4 regions of the Mesobacillus sp. LC4 genome follow, and region 2 is predicted to be linked to each of the others. Evidence: riboswitches for the same ligand, from Rfam matches in the RefSeq annotation. Region 2 holds a riboswitch; each other region holds the start of a gene.
The links. A riboswitch is a leader RNA that binds a small molecule or an ion and turns the genes downstream of it on or off. The one in region 2 is predicted to bind cyclic di-GMP.

Region 1: linked by a shared signal. The riboswitch ahead of AB5I83_RS10680 (LPXTG cell wall anchor domain-containing protein) and the one ahead of AB5I83_RS20035 (amidase) in region 2 are both predicted to bind cyclic di-GMP.
Region 3: linked by a shared signal. The riboswitch ahead of AB5I83_RS11975 (anti-repressor SinI family protein) and the one ahead of AB5I83_RS20035 (amidase) in region 2 are both predicted to bind cyclic di-GMP.
Region 4: linked by a shared signal. The riboswitch ahead of AB5I83_RS11710 (DUF5667 domain-containing protein) and the one ahead of AB5I83_RS20035 (amidase) in region 2 are both predicted to bind cyclic di-GMP.

The regions. Positions count from the first base shown of each region.
Region 1 is NZ_JBGCUB010000002.1:878,206-884,405, forward strand. Features, by position in the region: gene AB5I83_RS10665 (ornithine--oxo-acid transaminase) at 39-1,235, shown strand; gene AB5I83_RS10670 (DUF378 domain-containing protein) at 1,284-1,517, opposite strand; gene AB5I83_RS10675 (iron-containing alcohol dehydrogenase) at 1,722-2,885, shown strand; cyclic di-GMP riboswitch class I at 3,139-3,229, shown strand; gene AB5I83_RS10680 (LPXTG cell wall anchor domain-containing protein) at 3,374-5,215, shown strand; gene AB5I83_RS10685 (class D sortase) at 5,377-5,991, shown strand; gene AB5I83_RS10690 (glucose-6-phosphate isomerase) at 6,188-6,200, shown strand, end outside.
Region 2 is NZ_JBGCUB010000008.1:36,645-42,844, reverse strand. Features, by position in the region: gene AB5I83_RS20055 (DsbA family protein) at 1-166, shown strand, start outside; gene AB5I83_RS20050 (disulfide oxidoreductase) at 169-582, shown strand; gene AB5I83_RS20045 (hypothetical protein) at 762-977, opposite strand; gene AB5I83_RS20040 (PspC domain-containing protein) at 1,235-1,501, opposite strand; gene AB5I83_RS20035 (amidase) at 1,996-2,889, opposite strand; cyclic di-GMP riboswitch class I at 2,931-3,028, opposite strand; gene AB5I83_RS20030 (hypothetical protein) at 3,330-3,617, opposite strand; gene AB5I83_RS20025 (hypothetical protein) at 3,735-4,199, opposite strand; gene cspC (cold shock protein CspC) at 4,727-4,927, shown strand; gene AB5I83_RS20015 (class I SAM-dependent methyltransferase) at 5,299-5,940, opposite strand; gene AB5I83_RS20010 (cell division protein FtsK) at 6,073-6,200, opposite strand, start outside.
Region 3 is NZ_JBGCUB010000003.1:222,622-228,821, forward strand. Features, by position in the region: gene map (type I methionyl aminopeptidase) at 1-609, opposite strand, end outside; gene AB5I83_RS11955 (type 1 glutamine amidotransferase domain-containing protein) at 971-1,489, opposite strand; gene AB5I83_RS11960 (late competence development ComFB family protein) at 1,697-1,972, shown strand; gene treR (trehalose operon repressor) at 2,121-2,846, opposite strand; gene AB5I83_RS11970 (helix-turn-helix domain-containing protein) at 3,141-3,461, shown strand; gene AB5I83_RS11975 (anti-repressor SinI family protein) at 3,562-3,690, opposite strand; cyclic di-GMP riboswitch class I at 3,720-3,805, opposite strand; gene AB5I83_RS11980 (helix-turn-helix domain-containing protein) at 4,449-4,784, shown strand; gene AB5I83_RS11985 (nitrous oxide reductase accessory protein NosL) at 5,040-5,666, shown strand; gene AB5I83_RS11990 (ABC transporter ATP-binding protein) at 5,997-6,200, opposite strand, start outside.
Region 4 is NZ_JBGCUB010000003.1:161,822-168,021, reverse strand. Features, by position in the region: gene AB5I83_RS11720 (QueT transporter family protein) at 838-1,323, opposite strand; PreQ1 riboswitch class I at 1,330-1,374, opposite strand; gene AB5I83_RS11715 (pirin family protein) at 1,558-2,403, shown strand; cyclic di-GMP riboswitch class I at 2,469-2,552, shown strand; gene AB5I83_RS11710 (DUF5667 domain-containing protein) at 2,647-3,864, shown strand; gene AB5I83_RS11705 (FbpB family small basic protein) at 4,286-4,414, shown strand; gene AB5I83_RS11700 (sporulation protein) at 4,432-4,824, shown strand; gene AB5I83_RS11695 (protein kinase family protein) at 4,893-5,507, shown strand; gene AB5I83_RS11690 (STAS domain-containing protein) at 5,770-6,200, shown strand, end outside.

The sequences.
Region 1 (6,200 bases), on a different contig from region 2:
TGTCTAACCAATTTTTTCATTGGAACGGAGGAAGGTTCATGACAACAACAAAAACTAGCTCGCTGATCGAGCAGACTCAAAAGTATGGTGCGAATAACTATCATCCGCTGCCAATCGTCATTTCAAAGGCAGAAGGAGTTTGGGTAGAGGATCCTGAAGGCAACAAATATATGGACATGCTGAGTGCGTATTCAGCTGTCAATCAGGGGCACCGCCATCCGAAGGTCATCCAGGCGCTTAAAGACCAGGCTGACCGTGTTACGCTAACTTCAAGAGCATTCCACAATGACCAGCTTGGACCATGGTATGAAAAGATTTGCAAGTTAACGAATAAAGAAATGGCCTTGCCGATGAACACGGGTGCTGAAGCGGTTGAAACGGCTATTAAAACAGCTCGCCGCTGGGCTTATGATGTCAAAGGCGTTGCGGACAATCAGGCTGAAATCATCGCATGTATCGGGAACTTCCATGGCCGCACAATGACGGCGGTCTCCTTATCATCTGAAGAAGAATACAAACGAGGCTTCGGCCCGATGCTTCCAGGGATCAAACTGATTCCTTATGGTGACCTTGTGGCACTGAAAGAAGCGATCACTCCTAACACTGCAGCGTTTCTGATTGAACCGATTCAAGGTGAAGCAGGAATCGTCATTCCGCCAGAGGGTTTCATGAAAGCTGCGTTCGAGGCATGTAAAGAAAACAATGTCCTGTTCATTGCAGATGAAATCCAGGCTGGTCTTGCGAGGTCCGGAAAAATGTTCGCATGTGAATGGGAGGGTATCGAGCCTGATATGTACATCCTTGGAAAGGCACTTGGCGGTGGGGTGTTCCCGATCTCATGTGTCGTTGCCGACAATGATGTACTGGGAGTATTCAACCCAGGCTCCCACGGATCCACTTTCGGCGGCAATCCAATGGCCTGCGCAGTTTCCATCGCGTCCCTTGATGTTTTGATCGATGAGAAGCTTGCTGATCGTTCCCTTGAACTGGGTGACTATTTCATTAGCAAGCTCCGTGAAATCGACAATCCTATCATCAAGGATATCCGCGGCCGCGGCTTGTTCATTGGTGTCGAGTTAACAGAACCTGCACGCAAGTATTGTGAAGAGCTGAAAGAGGAAGGGCTGCTCTGCAAAGAAACGCATGATACGGTCATCCGTTTCGCTCCGCCGCTTGTCATCAGCCAGGAAGAACTGGATTGGGCCATACAAAGAATCAAGAAAGTATTATCATAAGCATGAGAAAAACCCGCCTTCCTTGGCGGGTTTTCTTGTGAAGTTCAATTATCGAGTAGCTCTTGGTTCTGCTGCTCTTTCTTCTCTTTCGCTTGGTGCGAATAGAAGTCCGATGTTTATAAGACCGGCAAGACCGACTAATCCATAGATGATTCGAGCCAATGCTGAATCCTGTCCGCCGAAAATAGCTGCAACAAGGTCAAATTGGAAGAATCCTACTAAGCCCCAGTTGATGGCCCCGATAATGGTAAGTACTAGTGCTGCACGTTGAATACCGCTCATGGATGTTTCCTCCCTTAAAATTAAATTTGTTCTTTTATAGATTGTTTCAGCACGAAATGAATTATTCATTCGTCATCTATTTATTACCTACCCTCGAGAAAAAGTTTGTAACATTTCGCAGCATATTGGAGCACATTAAGAAGTGTATTTTTTGCAATGCTTTTAGAAAAAGAACATAATTATCCCTAGAGGAAGGTGATTTAAATGGATAACTTTACTTTTTACAATCCAACGAAACTGATATTTGGCAAAGGCCAGCTCGAGGAATTGAAAAACGAAGTTCCTCAATACAGTAAAAAAGTCCTGCTGGTTTATGGCGGTGGCAGCATCAAACGCAATGGTCTTTATGATTCTGTCATGGACACCCTAAAAGAGGTTGGGGCAGAAGTACACGAACTTTCAGGTGTGGAACCAAACCCTCGTCTGTCGACTGTGCATAAAGGCGTGAAAATTTGCAAAGATGAAGGAATCGAATTTTTGCTTGCAGTAGGCGGCGGCAGTGTCATTGACTGCACAAAAGCAATCGCTGCAGGTGCAAAATATGATGGAGATGCGTGGGATCTTGTCACAAAGAAGGCTTTTGCAGCAGAAGCTCTTCCTTTTGGCACAGTACTAACTTTGGCAGCCACTGGCTCTGAAATGAATGCAGGTTCTGTTATCACCAACTGGGAAACGAATGAAAAGTATGGCTGGGGAAGCCCGGTCACATTCCCGAAATTCTCGATCCTTGATCCCGTGAACACTTACACCGTTCCGAAAGATCAGACGATTTATGGAATTGTGGACATGATGTCACATGTATTCGAACACTATTTCCACTTGACCGAAAACACTGAGTTCCAGGACCGCATGTGTGAATCCTTGCTTTTAACAGTGATGGAAACAGCTCCAAAGCTGCTTGCAGATTTGGAAAACTATGAATACCGCGCAACGATCCTTTACTCAGGAACGATGGCATTGAATGGAATCCTAAATATGGGATACCGAGGAGATTGGGCGACGCATAATATCGAACACGCTGTATCAGCCGTTTATGATATCCCTCACGGAGGCGGTCTGGCGATTCTGTTCCCGAACTGGATGAAGCATAACCTTAAGATAAAACCGGAACGTTTCAAGAAAATGGCTGTCAGGGTCTTCGGCGTGAATCCAGAAGGCAAGACCGACGAAGAAGCAGGATTAGAAGGAATCGAAAAGCTGCGTGAATTCTGGAACAGCATTGGCGCACCGTCACGCCTTGCTGACTATGACATTGATGACAGCAAGCTTGAAGTAATGGCTGACAAAGCTATGGTCAATGGGGAATTCGGCAACTTTGCAAAATTGAATAAAGACGATGTAATGGAAATCTATCGTATGTCGTTATAAATTACTGAAGGACTCAGGGGCATAACTCTGGGTCCTTTGTCTTTTTATTAGGTCAAAAATCTTAGTGAAAGCTCTTTGGAATAAGTGTGAAATACTAAATATATCCCTCTTCAAGGTGAATTAATGAAAATGGAGAAAAATTTACCAATTAAATTAATAGGACTATATGTTTAAGTCGCTGGGTAACTGTGGTAAGTCTTAGAATGTAAGACAAGGAAGCCGAGGAATATTTTACATAAGTAAAAAGCACCAATCATGCTAATAGCAAACCTGCTGAAAAGCTGGGACGCAAAGCCAGGAGTCTAAGGTTGCAAAAGTGCAGCTATGATCGTCCAGCCGCCATGGAAAAGTAAATTCCCGGCGGCTTTTTTTGTCTAATTATAATGGTGAATTTTATCGGGAAGGAGGCTAAATGTCGCAAATAATATCTGAATATTCAGCCTTTTATTACGCAAATTTTTAATAACACTAGAAAAGGGGACGAGAACATGAAAAAGACTCTTATGAAAAAATTATCAGCAGTCTCGATTGCATTCCTAATGTTATTTTCACTGACAATACCGGCACTAGCAAATGAGAATGGAGATGCGGCGTCGGATACTGAAAGAAACACAAAAGTTGAAATCGAAGCCAAAGAATCAACTCAACAACAAAACGATCAGTCAAATGAAGAAGAAACCGATGAGTCAACTCAAGAAGAAAATGATGAATCAACTCAAGAAGAAAATGATGAATCAACTCAAGAAGAAAATGATGAATCAACTCAAGAAGAAACCGATGAATCAGCTCAAGAAGAAAACGATGAGTCAACTCAAGAAGAAAACGGTCAAACAACAAAAGAAGAAAAAGATGAATCAACTCAAGAAGAAAAAAATGATCCATCTCAAGAAGAAGACGATGAGTCAACTCAAGACGAAAATGATGAATCTACACAAGACGAAAACGATGAATCTACACAAGAAGAAAATGGTGATTCAAACAAGGAAGAAAAGGATTCTGAAAAAGGTACTAAATCAAATGCCAATAAAAGTACAGAGATACATCTGCATTTGAAAAACTGCACAGAAGATGTGGTAAAAGTAGAGGTCATGTTAAAGGGAAGTTGGGAAGATATGTCGAACCCGGGTAACTCGCCACTGTATAAACTGAAAGATGGTGGTGAGTTTGTAAAGAATGATATTACTGCTTTCAGGCTAACTTTTGAGTCAGGAACTAAACAAGAATATTCCATGGATGAGGTTAGGGAAGGAAAAGAAGCGGAAGGAACCATTAACTATTGGCTTGAAGGCTGCTCTATAGAAGATGACAATTCTGAAGAACCTGGCGATGGTACGGAGGAACCGGGTGATGGTGAAGAGGACCCAGGAGATGGGACAGAAAACCCTGGCGATGGAACGGAGGAACCAGGTGATGGCAACGGCGATGATAATGGTGAAGAGAATGGCAATAAAAGCACGGAAATCCATCTTCATCTAAAAAACTGCGTTGCTCCAGTTGAGAATGTCTTTGTTAAATTAAATGGTGAATGGGAAGTCATGTCGAATCCGGGTAACTCACCACTATATAAACTCAAAGATGATGGGGAATTTGCAAAGGATGATATCACGGAATTTAAGGTTGTATTTGAATCAGGTGCTGAAAGATTCTATGACGTCGAAGACATTAGAGTAGGAGTAGAAGCGGAGGGATCCATTAATTATTGGATAGAGGACTGCGCATTACCTGAGGATGATAACACAGAAGAACCAGGGGATGGAACGGGAGATGACGACGAAGATTCCGATCAAGATGGAGAATCACCGGATGTTATTGAAATAGTCAAAGAACTGTATATCACTTTTAATCTGGATATTGAAACAGTTGTCAACTTGACTTTGTTAATTGATGGCGGCGAGAAGCTTGAGCTTATCAAGATTAACAACCTCTGGAAACTAATTTTGGCCAACAGTCTAGATGTTACAGATATTAAGGGAATAGAGTTTGAGTTTGAAGATGGAACGACTAAATTCATTGCGCTAAGCATGCTCTCTTTTGAATTAGAAGACCAGGTTATTCATTTGGAAATTGATGAAGCGGTCCTCGGTACTGATAATGAAGCAGATGTTGACGACGAAACCGAAGTTGACAATGAGACTGATGTTGATGAGGATGATGGAGCTGGGAAAACGGAAAATAATGATAACAATTCTTCAGGGGATGTTAAGCAAGACTGGTACGGAAACGTACTTCCAAAAACAGGTGAAAGCAGCAAAATGATGTTCTATATTGTAGGTTTCCTTCTAATGGCAGCTGGTACAGGAATAAGAATGAGAAAGCCAATCAGGAACTAAGGATAGGGGGGAAGAGATTCCCCTCTTTATTTTGACTAAAAATAAAAAATGGAGTGTGCAAAATGAAAAAGGTACTTTCATTAATTCTTATACTATCTGGGGGGGGGCTGTTTTTATATCCCTCCCTATCAAATTTATATACTGACTATCAACAGGAGAAATTGATTAGCGAGTGGGAAGCAAGTACATTTGAAACAGAAGCAGCTACCGTCGCTATGAACGAAGAGGCGGCTAAAGAAAGCCTGGATGAACTAAATGAAGTTTTTGAAGTAAAAGAGGAGAATCGCGCAGGTCAAGCCGAAGAAAAAGGGGATCACCAGGCGGTTAATGATTTATCCAACACAAATGACTCATCAAAGGAAAACTCAAAGCCCAACAATACCGGTATGCTTGGTGTAATCGAAATAGATAAAATCGATTTGCGTTTACCGATTCTTTACGGTGGATCGGAACGGAACCTTGATGTAGCTTCAGGTTTGCTAAATGGTACTTCACTGCCAGGGACCCCTGGAAACAGTGCAATTGCTGCCCATCGCAGCCGTTCATATGGCAGGATGTTCAACCGCCTGGACGAGATCAGTTCTGGTGATGTCGTGACTGTTAAGTCCCAAAATCGAACTTATCAATACAAAGTTTATGAAACTCAAGTAGTTAAACCTCAGGATGTTTCTGTGCTAAACGGCAGTAAAGATGAAAACACCTTGACTCTCATTACCTGCACTCCAATCGATACCGCGACGCACAGGCTGATTGTTAAGGCGAAGCAACTTCCGTAATCGTCGTTAGGCGTTTAATTTTTCTATCTCTGGATAAAAAGTCAAAAGTAGGCTGCCCGGTTATGTCGAAAAATACATTTTTTAAAGTTTACTTAAAATTTCACAATTGGGCACGCTTACATCTGAGAGTGTTTCTTGATTATTGGGATTCATTTCGATAAAGTGATAGAGAATATAAAATAATGGAGGATCAGACATGACACATGTTC
Region 2 (6,200 bases):
CAACGATCAAACTGAAATGGATGAAGTTAATAAAGATTCACAATTAGTAGAGGAGTTTGAAGTAAAGCTTACACCAAGTATTATGGTCAATGGAACGATGGTCGAGGATCCATTTGATTACGAACAAATCAAACTACTCATTGACCAGGCGTTAGAGGATAAATAAGGATGGATATTTTAAGAAAGTACTCTCTTTATCTAGCTTGGCTCGTATCAGTCGTTGCCACCTTAGGCAGCCTATATTTTAGTGAAATACGTGATTTCATTCCTTGTGAGCTTTGCTGGTATCAACGGATTCTGATGTACCCACTAGTTTTAATACTTGGAATAGGAACCTTTCAAAATGATCCATCTGTGAAGCGTTTCGTCTTGCCTATGGCAGTCATCGGTTGGTTTGTTTCATTATTCCACTATCTACAGCAAAAAGTACCTGGTTTTGCAGAGATCAAACCTTGTTCCAGCGGTGTTCCTTGCAGCGCTCAATATATAAACTGGCTAGATTTCATCACCATACCATTTTTAGCATTTACAGCTTTTTCATTAATCATAGTGTTTATGGTACTAATAAAAAAACAAAAATAAGGCAGTAAACCGCTATAAAGCTTTGGGAGATCCCAAAGCTTTATTTATTGATTATTTCTATCGGTGAAAATATAGTTAAGTCAATTCTAGTTCAACAAAACTGCAGCTTAGTCAAATAAAAAAACGCCAATAACGGCAGCCTGAACTTCAACTCTCGCTCTAAGTAGATTAGATGGTTTTTATTGAAGTCCATATCTTAGTATTTGATATCTAATAACCTCGTTGCCAAATGTGAACCATAATAAAAGCAATAACACAATAACGCCCATCATTAAACTAAACCAAGCAAAATATTTATTTTCCTTATTTATTAAAGGGTACAGAACAATTAACAATGAACCAAAAGCAAGGGTGATTACAACCGTAAGTTGTCCTGTTAGTGTTTCAAACACCATAGAATCCCTCCCTTATCAATATAAATATTCCAAAATTTTTTTCTGATTTTTGTTAAACTAATTTTCCTCTTAGTTAAATCGTGAGAGCATTGGAATTCCAATATAACCTATCAAGATTCCAACTATTAGTACCCAGAAGTAACTCCATTTCTTAAAATCTTTCATTTTCCCCTTTCGCCTGACCCTTTTTATAATTTCTTTTTCCACTAACCTGCATCTTCTTTGAAGAATATTTACTATATTCAAAAATTACTTCCCTAAAGGAGACCCATGTAAAAAAAGATTACAAATACTAAAGCAGTAAAAATAAATGCTAACAATGCAGTTTTAATAGTGCTCTTCTTTCTTACACGATCTCCGTAGAATAAATCGTCTTTCTCCATAAGTGCTCCTAAAATCAGATAGAGTATTGGCGATACTGGCACGAATATAAATACCAATCTCACAATAAAGGATGAAATGAAAAGAGCCTCTGCGATTCCTCCACATACACCTAAAAATACATAATCCGAATTTGACCTCATCAGCCTATTTCTTTTCAGTATTTTCACCTCATATAAACGTATTTTACAGTCTGATTTATTTGCAATTTGATTTTATTATTTAAGTTCTACAATAAATAGTCTCATACCTTTAATTTAAGGTCGTGTTATCTTACTCTTGATTTAATAACATGAATACGATTTCTTCTTCAATTAAAATCCTCGATCCAGAAGATTTTCAAAAAAGGCGCATCTTCTTCCTGAACCCATGCATCCGTTTGGATAAAATCTATTGTTTTATTTACATTCACCCTCATAGTTCAAGTTTGACTAACCGCTTCACCAAATGTTACTTATTAAGCGAATGATCATTCTTGGAATAAACATTGATATGTTCCAAACAACTTCACCGACTAGCTGGTGTTTAAGAAATTCTGCAGTTAATACTCAAAATCAGGTTAAAAACCCGCTAACTACCTTTATAAGGCATTTAGCGGGTTTTTCTAAAGGAGTTTTTTTTCACTCTGCCAATGTTCTTAAGGAGCCATTTTCATCCAACTGTGTAAATAATGAATGGCAAAAGTCACATCCGGTTGTGGATACGCACTCTTCACTAAAGAAAGCTGACTATACATATGAGCAGCACCTTCTTCATAAAAACTAACAAGATTGGCTTCTTCTGATTTGCCAGTTTCTACTCCAATCACAATGGGTTTGCCAAGAGAGGAAGCATATTGTACTTCATTTCTCACTAGTTCAATAATTCCGTTTCCTCCAGCAGCCTGATCGCGGTATGCCATAATAGTCGTATAACTTGTTGTCTTAATCGCCCAACTAGCTAAATTACCTTTCCCGTAAGTATTGCTATATGCAATTTCATCAAACCAGAAAGGAATATCGATTCCAAATGTAAGTCCAAGTTGTTCTGAAGTAACAGCAGCATGATTGATAATATTTTGATATGCAAGTACAGTATTCTTGAATTTTGAGTTCCAACCACTATATAGATATGGCTCTATATCTAAATGAATACCAGTAAATCTTTGTGTCTGTGAGGCTGATTTTTGGTAGTTTCCTACCCAATTAAAGAATTCCTTAGAATAAGCAGAACCTTTAGAGGAAACCCATTGCGGCGAGCCATCTAAAGCGTGTATTTCTATGCCTTTTTCAGTTGCTTTTTGAATAAATGATTTATAAGTATCGAAAGGAATGTTTTTATTAATTTGAAGGTATATTTGCTGAACTTGATTATTTCCTGCGAATGAAAGAATCTCTTTTCCTTGCGTAGCAATCGTTGAAGTATTCCAAAGCCATGTTGCCGTGGGAACTCCTGCGTTAGCATGAGCTTTAATAGGTTGAGAAAGGGTTTGAAGAGGACCAAAACCCATAAATAAGATAAGACTTAATAAGAGGTATTTATTGATATTCATATTCTCCGCTCCTTTTTATGGCCAAGACACCATTTTAGGAGTCTGGCAACCTGGCAACCATATGCAAAGGAAATATCTCTTTACACTCAGGCCCATGGCTTTGCGTCCTTGCCTTTCAACAAGTTTGCCTTTATCAGTTTTTTATTTAATTTGAGTATATCCTGTCCTAGTATCAATTGGAATCGAATTTTTTGAACTATTTCAAAAAACAAAGTACAATATTGAGTCTTGTTCACATTATTGAGTAGGATAAAAATAACATGCACTGGATTGCTTGATCACGTTTTGTATGCCACAAGAAAACACGTTATTGTATGCAGTGTTTTTTAAGAGAGCATACAAAAATATTTTCAACTTCAATGTGCATACCTTGTTATTGAATATACACACCGTTTGTTATTCATAAAGGCCTGCACATTATAGAAATAAAGGGAAAAAAGTCATTGTTTCCTGCGTATTCGTTCTAAAAATATTGGGGCTATATTTAGTAAGATAGAAACAATGGTCAAAAACCATAATGCCCTTGCCATACCAGGTACTACATCAGCTAATGCCGCCCAATCTTCTATTTTTAGCCACCGAGATACATAACTGTAATCTGCACAAAGTGTTAATGCTGTAAATGATAACCCCATCGCCATCGCAAGTTTATAATCCTTCCCTGCTGTATACATATAAAGATTGATAAGCGTTGCTACTATTGCAATAACCCCAAATATTACCCACATAACTATACCTCCGTATATTTTTAGCCGTTTGTTGAATAAGGAATTCAACAAAGGTGATCCAATCCTCCTTGGATGATCGCTCACGTTGGCTGAAATATAAACTTTACAAATATACATCTATTCAAGTGGTTTAAGCAGTTCTCCTATTAATTTGTTTGATATGTTTAAAGCTTCTTTTCTATTTGTTGCAGGTCCAGATATTAATAGCCCCCCTTTAGGGTCCCATTCATATGTGGCATTATCCCTTCCAGACTCAAGCAGTTCGTAAACGATAATAGTTAGCTCACTTAAATCCTTATTTATATAAAGAAAGCCGTAGGGGGAATCCCCGAGTGATAAAGAGCCGCCGTTTTCAATAAAAACAACTTCTACTTCCTTCTTATCAATGATAATATTTTTTGGCAACTCTCCTTTTATATCTATGGTTCCTTTAAAACGATCTTGGTTAAAAATTTTTCTATACAATTTACCTTTAATTGTAATTGTAACTTCTTTATTTAATTGATTGCTTTTATTACCAACTCCGTAAACGATTCCGTCAAATGCTTGATTGATTTCTTTGGGTACGGAATACCAAACCACAAAGCTAACTATACCTATTAGAAATATGAAAACTAAAAACAACTTCTTTCGTTTTATTGGAATACAGCCCCCTAATTAGAATAAACTATGAATCTAATAAATCACTGAATCTAAGGGTGGAATAAGTTGCAAATATAACTATTCGCTACCTTCGGATTGATTCCCTTTGATTTCTTTAATAAAATCCTCAACCAGTTTGTTCTATATGATGAAAACATCTGAAGCAAACATAAAATCTTCACAATGGGCTGCGCGGGGACCTATCCACTTGATGTTACAAAGCTTAGGGTTAAGGACTTACATAATAACTTCTTTGTTATTAAAGCAACCTTCATAGTCAGCGAGAATAGACTCTTTCCAAGTTATGGCCGGGATGATTTGCTATATTTTTCGATCCCTGTTATGATGAATAAGAATTATTTTTGTTCGGTGTAAAGGATAGTATAAGTATCAACTTTTCGTCTTGATGATCACTTTGGGCAAGGATAGTAATACGTTGTGCGATAACGCACTAGGAGGCAACAAAAATGGAACAAGGTACAGTTAAATGGTTTAATGCAGAAAAAGGCTTCGGATTCATCGAGCGCGAAGGTGGAGACGACGTATTCGTACACTTCTCAGCTATCCAAAGTGAAGGTTTCAAATCTTTAGACGAAGGTCAAAAAGTTACATTTGACGTTGAGCAAGGTGCTCGTGGAGCTCAAGCTGCTAACGTTCAAAAAGCTTAATCTTAAATCGTTTCTACAAACAGGCTCTTTTTAGGGCCTGTTTTTTATTTTTCCAAATATATTTCCAATAAAAAACCCCGCTCAAGATCTGAGCAGGGAGATGGAACCGGTAATGTAAAAAGATTTAAAGATAAAAGGTTTGTTTCTAGTATAACATACTGGTTTAACGATAGGCTGATTTTATAAAATTTATTTGCTGCGTAATAGCTAATACTGTTTCATTAGAAATAACATGAACAGATGGCCAAAGGAAGAATCTCTGTGTACCTTATTTAGGTCCTTTTAAACTCCCTGCCTTATATTTGAACAAACTCATCTAAAGGAAAAATTATGCCTTCGTCCCCCTACCATCGCTATATAGGAACAGAACATTACGAAAGTTTCATTGAATCCTTGCTTCCTGTAACAGCAACAGTATGATACCCTCTTGAATCTGGACCTCTGATAAAAGATACGTCACTAAATCCTGCATTCTTCATAGACGGTATTAGTTTATTTTCAGTAATACTTCTTATTCCTTCCCAGGTCTCCTCTTCTTTACCGTCAGAAAAAGCAAGGATTATATTTCCTTTTGGTTTTAGTATCCTATATATTTCTGATAATGTCGCAGTTATATCAGTCCAAAAATAAATTGTTTGGATACTGAGGACTGTATTAAAATTTTCATTTTGAAAGGGCAAGTTTTTGAAATCTGCTTGTACTAGTTTTACTTTTTTTTCGTTTATTGCCTTTTTATTTCTCCTTCTTGCTGATCGAATGATTGTTGGAGAGATGTCCAAGCCAACTATTTCTTCAGCTAAATCCTTTTCAAAAATTAATTTAATTGCATAACCTGCCCCACATCCTAACTCTAAAATCCTGTCCCCTTGTTTAATATTCATTAGCTCTAATGACCAATTTGTTTCAGTCTTGTGCTGTCTCACCATTTTTTCACCAATATATGTACCAATCATTCCTTTTGGCGTTTGATATTGACTATCAATGAACTCTCTAGTAGCTTTAAGGAAACCCATAGATAACTCCCCTTGAAATGTTCTAATACCCTATAATCTAACAAAATTAGGATTAGCTCTTTTTTATCAACTAGCTTGATGCAACAGTAATCCTTCCGTGATTTTTGCAAAAAATACTTTAACGCACATTGTTCAGAATATTAGCTCATGGACTACGCCAACTAAATTCATAAATAAGCCTATTAAGGCCAAACAAAAACCGATCACAAATGTCCAGGGATTATCTTCTTTTTCTCTATCAAAAGTTCCAAAGGTTAAGA
Region 3 (6,200 bases), on a different contig from region 2:
CATTGGTTCAATCGTGAACACCATGCCCTCCTTGAGCCGCGGCCCTTTTCCAGGCAGCCCATAGTGCGGAATATCCGGCTTTTCATGGATTACAGAACCGATTCCATGTCCGATGAATTCACGTACAACCGAAAATCCCTCGCCTTCCACATAGGACTGGATCGCATGGCCGATATCCCCAACACGGTTGCCCGGCACTGACGCGGCAATGCCACGATATAATGCCTCTTTTGTCACTTCCATAAGCTTTTGCGACTGCTCGCTGATATCGCCGACTGCATAGCTCCAGGCGGAATCGGCAAGAGCCCCGTTCAGGTTGACGACCATGTCGATCGTCACAATGTCGCCATCCTTGAGAGCCTCTTTTCGGGGAAAACCGTGGCAAACCTCATCATTGATGCTTGCGCACGTTGCATATTGATAGTTCCGGTAGCCTTTTTGCTGCGGAGTCGCCCCATTCTTTTTCAAATACGCCTCCACAAACTCATCAATTTCCCAGGTCGTAACCCCAGGCTTAATCATTTTGCGCAGCTCTTTATGAACAGAAGCAAGCAATTTTCCAGCTTCCTTCATATTTTCAATCTCTCGTGCCGACTTTAAAACAATCATTCCTTCATCTCCCTGATTCATTTCATCCTCTATATTATCTTATACGTAAAATTTCTCAAAATGAACCAGTTCATCACAAGGTAAAAGAAAAACAGCCATTTTCATTCGATTATTTTATGGGTAATAGATTCTTAATCAAATCTCCGAAAAGATTTTTCAGCTAGTATTTGATTTTATAGCGAGTTTTTCTTTTATATAGCGAGTTTTTCATTTATATAGCGAGTTTCTTGTTTATATAGCGACTTTTCCATTTTTATAGCGAGTTTCTCGATTTTATAGCGAATTGGAGATTCCACTCGTTTTTTCCCAGTTTGCACACACAGTAAAAAACCCTTCTGCCTCAGCAAAAGGGTTCTTACTTTTATTTTTCCAGCACTTTAAGTGATTCGCGGTTGAACGCCGGAATATCTTTCGGTTCTCTGCTTGTGACAAGCTGGTTGCAGCAGACGACGACTTCCTTGTCCATGTATTTCGCTCCGGCATATTCCATGTCGACGCGGATGGATTTGTATCCGGTTGCGCTTCGGCCTTCGAGCGTCTTGGCTGTCAACAATAGTTGTGGACCATGGCAAATCGCGAATACCGGTTTCTTCTCATCCATGAAGTACTTGGCGAATTGCACGAATCGATCATCCCCGCGCAGCTGGTCAGGTGAGAACCCACCAGGGATGAATAGTGCATCGAAATCTTCCGGCTTGACGTTGTCGATGCTTTCGTCAATCTTGACCTCTGCTTTGCCTTGCTTGCCTTTTACTGTCTTGCCTTTTTCTTTTTCGATTGTCATAACTTCATGCCCAGCTTCTGTAAAAGCGCGTGAAGGCTCTAGATATTCCACATCTTCAAATAGATCGGTTATTAAACAGGCAATTTTTTTACCCATAGAATCAACATCTCCTTTTGTGTGTAAAATTCTACCCCTAATTAAAATTCCCTGTCTGCTCCTGATGAAACATCTTGTTGACACTTCCATATTTTTGTATAAACACATGTAATTAGACCCATCTTATAACGATGATAAAAAAAACATTTTATATTTCCGTCATTCAACTATAATTTAACTTAGGACATCAATAGGGAGAGAGGCATCATGAATTTTAGTTATGTCAACGTAATGGAAGAGGTCGTTTCGACTCTTGTCAATGTGCTGATGCTGAGCCCGGATTACCAGACTTTCTGCAGTTGCCAGAAATGCCGGAACGACATCATCGCCATCAGCCTGAACACTCTTCCAAGTCACTATGTCACGACAGAAGACGGCCGAAAGATGGTCTATGAGCAGCTTAATACCCAAGAGAACAGATCCTGGATCAATAAAAGGATCATCAGTGCCATCCATCTCGTCGGGAAGTATCCGAAGCATTAAACCGGAAGAGCATAGAGTCTTCCTGGAACTGGAGTATTTCATCAGAAAAACGAGGCGTCTTTTGATGAGCAACGGGCGGAAATTAAATAAATAAAAGCTGCCATGATATTGCCTGGTTCATCCGGCATCCATAATGGCAGCTTCTTTTTTATATAGACTGTGTATCCATACGTCTTGCAAAGTCCACGAATCGGAACTTGTCAGGGCGGTGCCTGGACTCAGTATATTGGAATAGGGTGGCATCATCAAAATGAATATAATTTTTCACGATGACGATTGCATGGAACCCTTCCATGTCAAGTAGCTCTCGGTCCTCTGCGCTTGGTTCCTCCACTGTGAATTCTTTCTTCGCAAAACTGATTTTCTTCTCAAGCTGCCCTTCAATATACTCGAATATCGAGTTCTCGCATTTCTGGCGGGACAGTCCTAGCACATGCCTTTCTACCAGATAATCCTTATCGAGGATCACTCGTTCTTCATCAATATGCCGGACTCTTTTTACCTTCCAGACCTTTTCATCATTACCAACATTCAATTCCCTGGCGATTTCCTGGCCGGCCAGCTCGAGAGTGAAATCCTCCACTGTCGTTTTCGCCTTTCCACCCATATTCTCTGCCAGTTCTTTAAAACTAATCAATCCGGTGATCGGAAACTGATGCCGTTTCAAATCGAGGACAAGTGAACCTTTGCCGCGGATTTTTTGGATGAAGCCATTTTGGGCAAGCAGATTCAGTGCTTTGCGGATGGTTTCCCTCGAGGTTTGATACATATCCGCAAATTCATTTTCAGATGGCAAAATCGTTTTTGCTGGATAATTTCCTTCCTGGATCTGTTTCGCAATTTCTTCATAGATTAATAAATATTTTTTTTGCATAATACATCACCGTACCTTGTCTGATTGCTACCATTTTACCTTTTTTAAGTCCGTTTGAATACAATAGACAATCGTGTTTGTCTTTTTCAAAAAAACTTCATAAAATCATCTACAACTTCAAATACAATCGCCGATATAAAAGCTGCGAGTTTTTTCCCAATAAGTTTTTTTCTAAAAGTGAACCAAAAAATCTTGGTGTTGGTTATAATTGTTCTATAAGGTGTTCTTAATATGGAACTATTTTATCAGATTTGTTATGATATAACTATAAATTGATAAGGTGTGTGGATAACAGTGATTGGTGAACGCGTCAAAAAACTTCGACAAGAGAAACGAATGTCCTTATCCGAATTGGCAGAACAAGCTGGCGTGGCAAAATCATATTTGAGCTCACTCGAGCGAAATCTTCAGACAAATCCTTCAATACAATTCTTAGAAAAGATCGCTGGAGTACTGAATGTGCCAGTGGACCATCTCATTCATGAACAACCCGATAAAGAAAACATGGATTCAGATTGGGTCAATCTTGTAAAAGAAGCAATGGATTCGGGGATCACAAAGGATCAATTCAAGGAATTTCTTGAATTCAATAAATGGCGACTTCATAATAAATGATATCCAGGACAGCTTAGATGGCTGTCCTTTTTTGTGCAAAATAAAAAGCACCTCCATAAGAGCTGCCCGATTGCACTTCTAATCTCTATGTATAAATTCCTCAGCTATTTTTCGTCTGCGTTAAAAACTCCCTGATTTCTTCTTTGTTAATTCCCATTTCTAATGCTTCCATTATAAGCTGCATCCATTCTGTATCCAGTTCTTCGAAAACTACCTGCTCTTTAATCAAGTTCTTCCCCCCAAAATACAGTTAGTATTCCAGGCAGCCCGGCCATCATAGTACATTGCACCTTAGATCCGTGACTTTGCGTCCTAGTTTTTCAACAAGTTTGCCTTTTTCTGTACCTTTTTACTCACTTTTAAGTCCCAATGTCATTGTACCGTGTTCTATATATTTAACATGTAAGTATTTGTCGCCTGCAATAGAAGGTTTTTTTCTTTTTTCTTCCAAATGATTACAAAATCATAGCAAGAAAGAGTATTTTTCTGAAAATTACAATGATTTAGATAAGATTTTTTGTCAAATAATATCTCTAATTGTTGAACTCTTTTTAATTTTTTACCCCCATAAACTCAAGGGTTGGCCATTTTTTTGTACTTTTGCTTTTTCCAGTCCGACATAATGGCCACTTTTTCAAGACTGATGGCATTAAAAAATGGATATCTCGTTAAATCATTCCCGCAAATCGGGCAGATCCATTCTCCTGCCTCACTGCTGCTAAACGAAGGACGATTGCAACGATCACAATTCTTTCTGTACACGACATCCTGCCTCCTTTTTAAGTGGCTTACTACCTCATTCCACTGAAGTATAGTTCATTTGTACCAATCTTGAAAAAGTCTAAAATATGGCGAATTTTCTTAAAAAAGAACAAAAATCGTTCTTTTTTAAGAAAATACTCTGTTTATCTCAGTTTCTTGTATTTTTAAAAGAACTAATTTGTTCGTTATAATGAATTAATAGATGAATTTAAAGGAGATTGCCATATGACGGTTGGCGAAAAAATTAAAAACTTAAGGCTGAAGAAGAAGTATTCAATTAGTGAGCTCTCTGAAAAAGCGAATGTATCCAAATCCTATCTCAGTTACATTGAAAGGGGAATACAGGGTAATCCCTCACTTCAGGTGCTTTCCCGGCTCGCAGACAATCTAGATACAAGTGTTGAGTATTTGATGGGACAACAAAATACGAAAGCTTTCCTGAAGCCTGTTGATGAGGAATGGGCTGGACTCGTTGATGAAGCCATAAAAAATGGAATAAGCAAAGAGGACTTTGCTTATTATGTGGATTTCATGAAGTTTCAAAGCAGGAATAAACAGTAAGCTTATATACTAAAATACAAATTAAAATCGCTCTTTAGACCAAATATTTCACGATATTACCGCTTATCTTTTTTTGAGCCGACAAAATACATAGTCACTCCCCCATGCACTGTGACCTGGCATATTTACGGTGCCAGAAATCTGTCACAAAATATTCATAAAAACAATGTACTTCTCACGTTTTCCCCATTGATTTTTCGCATTTTAATCACAACTCCTTGATAGGATTAAATTCGATCAAAGGAGGAGAATGGAATGAAGAAACTATTTGCTGTCATGATAGCATTCTTATTAATGATCATTGTTTCTGCTTGCGGAGATGAAGCGGCTGAAAACGAACAGAAAGATGAACAGGAGACTGCGGCAACAGAAGTTAAGCACGAGGAGAATGATCACGATCATGGTGATGGCCCTCATGAGCCTGGTGCCGAAGATGTTTGTGCCTTCTGCAATATGAAAGTATACGATGAAGCTGACCCAATGGGTGTATTTACAGCCCAGGCTAAAACGAAAGACGGCGAGTATGTATTCTTTGACGACTCCGGATGTCTGTTGAATATCGCACGGCGTGATGATGTGGAATTCGAGGAAAAGTGGGTGCGTGATTACATTACATCTGAATGGATTGACGCCGACTCCGCTACTCCAGTAAAAGCAGATCTTAAAACACCTATGAAATACGGCTACGCATTCTTCAAGGACTCAGAAAGTGCCGAAAAATTCATTTCAGAAAACAACGGCAAGAACCCTGCTACCGCAACATGGGAGCAAATCGACCAAATCGCAAAAGAACGCTATATGAAAAAAATGAAGATGAACAACGATAGCATGGATAAGGATAGTAATATGGATGGCGACAGTGAAGAGGAAAGTGGCCATTAAGTTGTGAAATTATACTTAATAATAGGCTCTGTTAATGCAAAATGTTGTTTACAACCCTGTTGATTGCAGTGGAATGCGCGTAGACTCCTCCGAAAATGCTAACGCATATTCATCGTGCGTGGGCAGGTTCGAGGAAGTAACTCAATTTCCTGCGGGCTTAGCTGGTCAGATGAGACCCCGCAGGAGCAAAGCGACGAGGAGGCTCAGCGCCAGTCCCGCGGAAAGCGAAGCGCCTGGAACGAAAATCAACAGTCTAGTTAAACAGAGCCTAATAATAAAATCCCGGTGCAGAAATCAGCACCGGGATTTTTCACATAGTAGTAAAGATTGTCATGAACTATGAAAGAACACTTTTTCGAGCGGCGTATAGACACCCTCTTTTTGAACCAGTGATGATACTGAATCACAATACTGCAATTGCCCCTCCTGCATGAACGCTGCCCTGTCTGCCAATTCCTCAACAAGACTAAGGATATGGGTAGTAAAGAAAATCGTCCTGCCCTGCTTCTTCTCTTCCTGGACAATTTCCTTAAA
Region 4 (6,200 bases), on a different contig from region 2:
TGAACCCCCTCACGAAAAAGTCCTACAATATGCTATGAGATAAAAAGGGATTATATGTTGAAGGAGGACGTTTATTAATCTCATTATAAGAGTCAGTGTTAGCCAGGTTCAGACTAAATTGAAGAAGAGGCGGATTGAAATGTCTGAAGCAGGTGAGAGTTCGGACAAAATCAGAGGAGAAGCCGGTTAGAATGTCTGAAGTAGGTGCGAGTTCGGACAAAATCAGAGGAGAAGCCGGTTAGAATGTCTGAAGCAGGTGAGAGTTCGGACAAAATCAGAGGAGAAGCCGGTTAGAATGTCTGAAGTAGGTGCGAGTTCGGACAAAATCATAGCGGAAGCCGCTTGAAATGTACGAAGCAGGTGCAAGTTCGGACAAAATCAGAGGAGAAGCCGGTTAGAATGTCTGAAGCAGGTGAGAGTTCGGACAAAATCAGAGGAGAAGCCGATTAGAATGTCTGAAGTAGGTGCGAGTTCGGACAAAATCATAGCGGAAGCCGCTTGAAATGTACGAAGCAGGTGCAAGTTCGGACAAAATCAGAGGAGAAGCCGGTTAGAATGTCCGAAGTAGGTGCGAGTTCGAACAAAATCAGAGGAGAAGCCGATTAGAATGTCCGAAGTAGGTGCAAGTTCGGACAAAATTAAAGCGGAAGTCGGTTAGAATGTCTGAAGTAGATGCAAGTTCGGACAAAATAGCAGCGGAAGCCGTTTAGAATGTCCGAAACAGGTGCGAGTTCATACCAAAAACGGTTGAAGCTTAAGTCGATATCTAAAGAAAGACTCCAACTTTGAGGCAAAACAAAACGCATGGACTCTCTTCATCCATGCGTTTGATCTATATTAAACTAATTTTTCAAGGTTTATGCGTTTGTGAATCGCAAGCATTACAGGTATACCTACAGCCATAACCGTTAATTCACCTGCGGCTGTTGTCAGCCATGTGAACCAGAATGGCAATTGGAATGCCAGGTTCAGCTCAATCGCAATCAGGAACATCGTGAATGTGAAGACCAATGTGTTCACAACCATGCGGCCAATGATGCTCTTAATATATTTTGCTGTGAAAATCGTAATCAGCAAGGAGATCACAGACTGGCCAACTCCAAAGACGAGGTCATAGGCGACCATTGGTGAAAAGAGCAAATTGGTTAAAAACACACCCAATACGATTCCAAAAAAGTATTTCTTATTGAAAACGATCAAGTGGTTAAACATTTCCGACACGCGGAATTGTACATTAGTGAAGCCAAATGGCTGGATGACGGCAGAAACGGCAATATATAGAGCTGCAAGAATCCCGTTCCTCACAATCGTTCTAGTGTTCATTTTTCATCTCTCCTAGTTTTTTTACGTGGGATGGTTACGAACCACGTTATTTAAAAGCCAATTTTATATTATATAGGATAAAAGACCTTCTCACAATATAATTTTCTTAGAATAATAGTTGTCGGGCGACCACAAGATATCTCAGCTTAAATTATCTTTATTTTAAAATATAACGCTGCCTTGTTATAATTTGAGAATAGGAAAGTAAGCAGTATGATAAAGGGGTTTTGAAAAATGTTCATAAGAGATATCAAGAAGCATTGGACTGTTCAATATGAAGAAAGAGGGATGCCGCATGTCCAGGCAGGACTTGTGCTGAACCCACAAGACTGGAGGGAACTGGATCCTTTCATTTTAATGGCGGAGGACTGGTTTAAGCGCGGGACTTTCTCCGATCACCCGCACCGAGGCTTCCAGACGATTACGTATATCATTGATGGCAGGCTGGAGCACATTGACAACCATGGAGGCCACAGCATCCTGGAATCCGGTGACATCCAGTATATGAACGCAGGCAGCGGCGCGCGGCATGCTGAAGAGGCAGTCGACAATGATATCGCGCATACATTGCAGCTCTGGCTGAATCTTCCGAAGGAGCTGAAGGGCACTACCACTTCCTATCAAAATGTGTATTCCCAACAGGCACCGGTTGTCCAGTTCGAAGGCGGTATCTTAAAGGTGTACTCAGGAGAAACAGCTGGTGTAAAAGGGCCTCTCGAACCCTTGGTGCCTTTTACATTATCAGAAATTCAACTGGCTGAGGATACCGAATTCACATACTCATTGCCTGAGTCACATAATGCATTCTTGTATGTTCTTTCAGGAGATATTGAGGCCGGTTCAAGTCGTACACACCTTAAAAAGTCGGCTGCGGCAACATTGACTTTCAATGACGGAGGCGAGGGGACAAGCGAACTAAGCCTGAAAGCAAACCTACGATCAAGGGTGTTGGTCTATTCAGGAAAGCCGATCAAAGAGGAAGTGGTTGCCTACGGGCCGTTCGTTATGAATTCGATGGATGAGATCCGCCAGGCTTACCGCGATTATCAGGAAGGTAAATTCGGCGAGGCAGCTGAATAACCGAAACTTTAAAAGTTTCTATTTATTTTTTCCTGTCGAATAAGTAAGATAAAAGTAGAATTAAAATCCGATAATGGCAAACCCAGGGAAACCGGGGGACGCAAAGCTACAGGGGCTAAAGTCATCGACCATGCCAGCCAGATGCCGAAGATTCACATAGCTAATGTATGTGTGCTGCTCTTCGGACAGCACTTTTTATGTCGATTTTAATTCCAATATATAAAAAACAGTGGGGGTATTGGAATGAAAAAGCTTTTAGCATCAACAATTTTAACCGGAGTGTTTGCTTTTGGTACTGCAGCATCTGCAGATGTGCTCGGCGAAACGGTAGACCCGGGAACGACTCCAGACGAGTTTTTATTTACTTTTGACCAACTATTTGAGGAATTGAAGCTTCTAGTTACCTTTGATGATGAAAAAGATGCCCAACTCCTTCTCGAGTTTGCGAATGAAAGGCTGGCTGAAGCTGGCGCAATGTCAGAACAAGAAAAAACAGAATTCGTCCAACAGGCTTTTCAAGAATATTTAGAGGCTCTTGAGGAAGCGGAAGAGAAGGTTACAGAAGTAATTGTTGAAGAACAGACTGATTCTGAAGGTGAGGACGAACTGACTGAAGAGCTGGAAAATGTTTCTGAGGTTGAGGATGAACTTACTGAGGAGCTTGAAGATGAGCTGAAGGAAGAAGTTGAAGAAGCAACGGAACAAGCAAAGATCGTTGCTAATGTTGTTAAAGATCTGGACCAGGAAATGGTTTTACAGCTGCGCGAACAGGAGTTGGGTTACGGCCAAATTGCTCAAATCTTCTGGCTGGCAGAAGCAGCTGGTAAAACAGTTGAGGAAATCACTGCTTTATATACAGAAGAAAAGATCGGATTTGGCCAGGCAGCCAAGCAGCTTGGCGTCCATCCTTCGAAAATGAAAGGTCTCGCATCAGGAAAAAAACAAGAATCTGAAGAAGACCAAGAGGAAGATACAGAAACTGAGGAAAACACAGAGGGATCAGAAGAGAGCAGTACAGAAGAAGCTGGACAGCAAGCAGCTGAAACTGTAACTGAAAATGAAAGCGAAGAAACAGCCTCTGAACAAACCACGGTCCAGCAGGTTGGCTCTGCTTCAGCACAAAGTGAAAAAAGCTCTGGAAAGAAAGCTGAAGAGAAGAAAGCTTTAGCAGCAAAAAAAGCTGAAGAAAAAAAGCTTGAAACAGAGAAGAAAGCTGAAGCCAAGCAAAAAGATGCAGCAGAAAAAGCAGCAGAACAACGAAAGGAAGCTGCAAAAAAAGCTGAAGAGCAGCAAAAAGAAGCAACCAAAAAAGCTGAAGAACAAAAGCGTGAAGAAACCAAGAAAAACAAAGAAAAACAAGAAGATGAAGACAGCGAAGAAGACGATGAGCAAGACGATGAGCAAGGTGATGACAGTGATGATAATGGAAGCAAAGGAAAAGGGAAAGATAACGGCAAGTAACATTGAGCAAGTCAATGCTGCAGAATTAACTGCCAGTTTGATTTCAATGAATTGACGGAATGTACACTGTATTGTATGATTATCGTATAAAATCATATAGTCCTCCTAAAGGGGAGTAGCTTTCACAGCAGAGTCGTCATTACGGAGAATCCCTCCCGGCTTTGCTGGCAACGACAGTTGTTAGCAAGACCTTTACCAAACTTGGTGAAGGTCTTTATTTATTTTTAACCTTCACCAAACCAGGTGAAGGTTTTTTGTTTAGAAAAACAGCGGAGTGGACGCCTTCAATAATATGAAAAAAACAGCTCTGGTTCCATGAACTTGCATGCGAAAAATGAAGGAACAAATCTGAGCTATTTATAGATATAAAGAGGCATTTTACGATCGAAAAACATAAATTTAAGTATTGGAGTGTAGGTGTATGAAGAAATTACAGCTTAGCTTTGATGAACTGGTTAAGAAGAACAGAGAAGAATTGTTAGCAGATCATAAACAGATTGAGCAAATTGAAAAGAAGCTTGATGAAAAGTACATCAATCAAAAAAAGTAAATAGATGGAGGAACAGGATGTTATTACGGAAGTATATGTCTTTGCTAGGAGTAGGTTCGGCCCAGATTGACCTGATTTTGAAGAAGGATGTTTTAATTCCTGGTGAGGCAGTGAATGGAAAGTTCTTGATCAAGGGCGGAACTGTGGATCAGGATCTGCAGCTGATTGAGTGTGCCCTTGTCATGGTGAATGTAAAGACAGAGGAAGAAAGCGTACTAGATACTGTGACAATCGATGTGCAGTTAAGGATCCAGCCGGATGGGGATGATGTTGTGCCGTTCAGCTTCCTGCTCCCGAAAGATGTTCCTCCTTCAAATAAGGATATTTCCTATCATTTTAAAACAAAATTGGTTTTCAAGCAGGGTATAGAAAGCTGGGATGAAGACCTGATTAAGGTTGTAAAAAGATGATTTGCAGGATCGGTGATGGTGAAACCCCCCGTTGGAGCCATTGGGAATAGACTGAAAGGAGCAAAAGAATGAATCAATATGAACATCTTGCAAACAGTGTTGTATATTCAATCCGAGGATCAAAGGCAGCTTTGGTTCATAAAGATTCATCACTAAGGCTGGTCGGTGAGGGCAGGAGTGCGTTCGCATTCAGGATTAATGGTACAGATCTTGTTCTAAAGGTCTTTTTCCCTCAATTTGAGAAAGTGGCCGCAGAAGAAGCCGGGATTTATAAGGAGCTTGCCGGAATTCCATTTTTCCCTACTCTCCACGAATCCGGACGCAATTACTTAGTCATGGATTATGTCCGGGGCATGACACTCTATCAGTGTTTGGCAAATGGCATGCCGATTGCAGCCGGCCATATCGAGGAAGTCGATCATGCCCTTAAGCTAGCAAGAGAAAAAGGCCTGAATCCCTCAGATATTCATCTGCGGAACATCATCATCACACCAGATGATGAAGTCAAGCTTATAGATGTAGCCCGATTCCGGCAAATGAAGCAATGCTCCCAGTGGGAGGACCTAAGAAGTGCATTCTATAAATATTACAGAAGTGAACGTTTTCCGAAAAAAGTGCCAGAACCTGCGATAAATTTAATAGCATTCTTCTATAAAAAAGGACTGCTGCCAACGATTAACTAATTCAATGGCTGCAGTCCGTTTTTTAGATAGGAGACTTCCCCCTAAAAACTAGTGAAAACTAAACATGCTAAGAAAATGTCCTTTATTGAAATCCCGCAAAAAAGAAAGCGGTTTTACTCCACTGACTGAAAAGAGGTGTAAGCTCAAAAACTTGTCCTGCATTCTGAACCTGCGTTATGATGGATTATAACAGTCCAATTTGGAATATTATCCGCAGGAAAAATATAAATCAATTTGTCGTTGAACATATGGAGGAATATAAATGACAACCGAACTGCAAGCATTAGGAGAAGCAATCGTCAGCAGGAAGCATGAAATCGCTAAAGCTGTGCATAAAGATAGGTATACTGAAGCCGCTTTGACAGAGGCGCAGAAATATGAACTTGGTAAAATTGAAGTTCAAATCCTTGAGATCAGGGCGAATTTCATCGAATTATTCGGCCAGGCATTGATTGAGCATGAAGACCAGAGCAAGGTTTTTGAAAAAATCACAAATTGGGGCAAAGAAACCGGAGAATATATCTATAAACTTGGTGCTTCACTCGATGAGGCTCTTAAAGATACAAGCTATTATCGGAATCATATCTGGAAGGCACTCAAACATGAGGCCAAAGAGATGTCAGCAACAGTCATCTTTGAAGTATTGGATATTATTGATCCTTTAATGGACCATGCAATATACAGCTTCAGCCT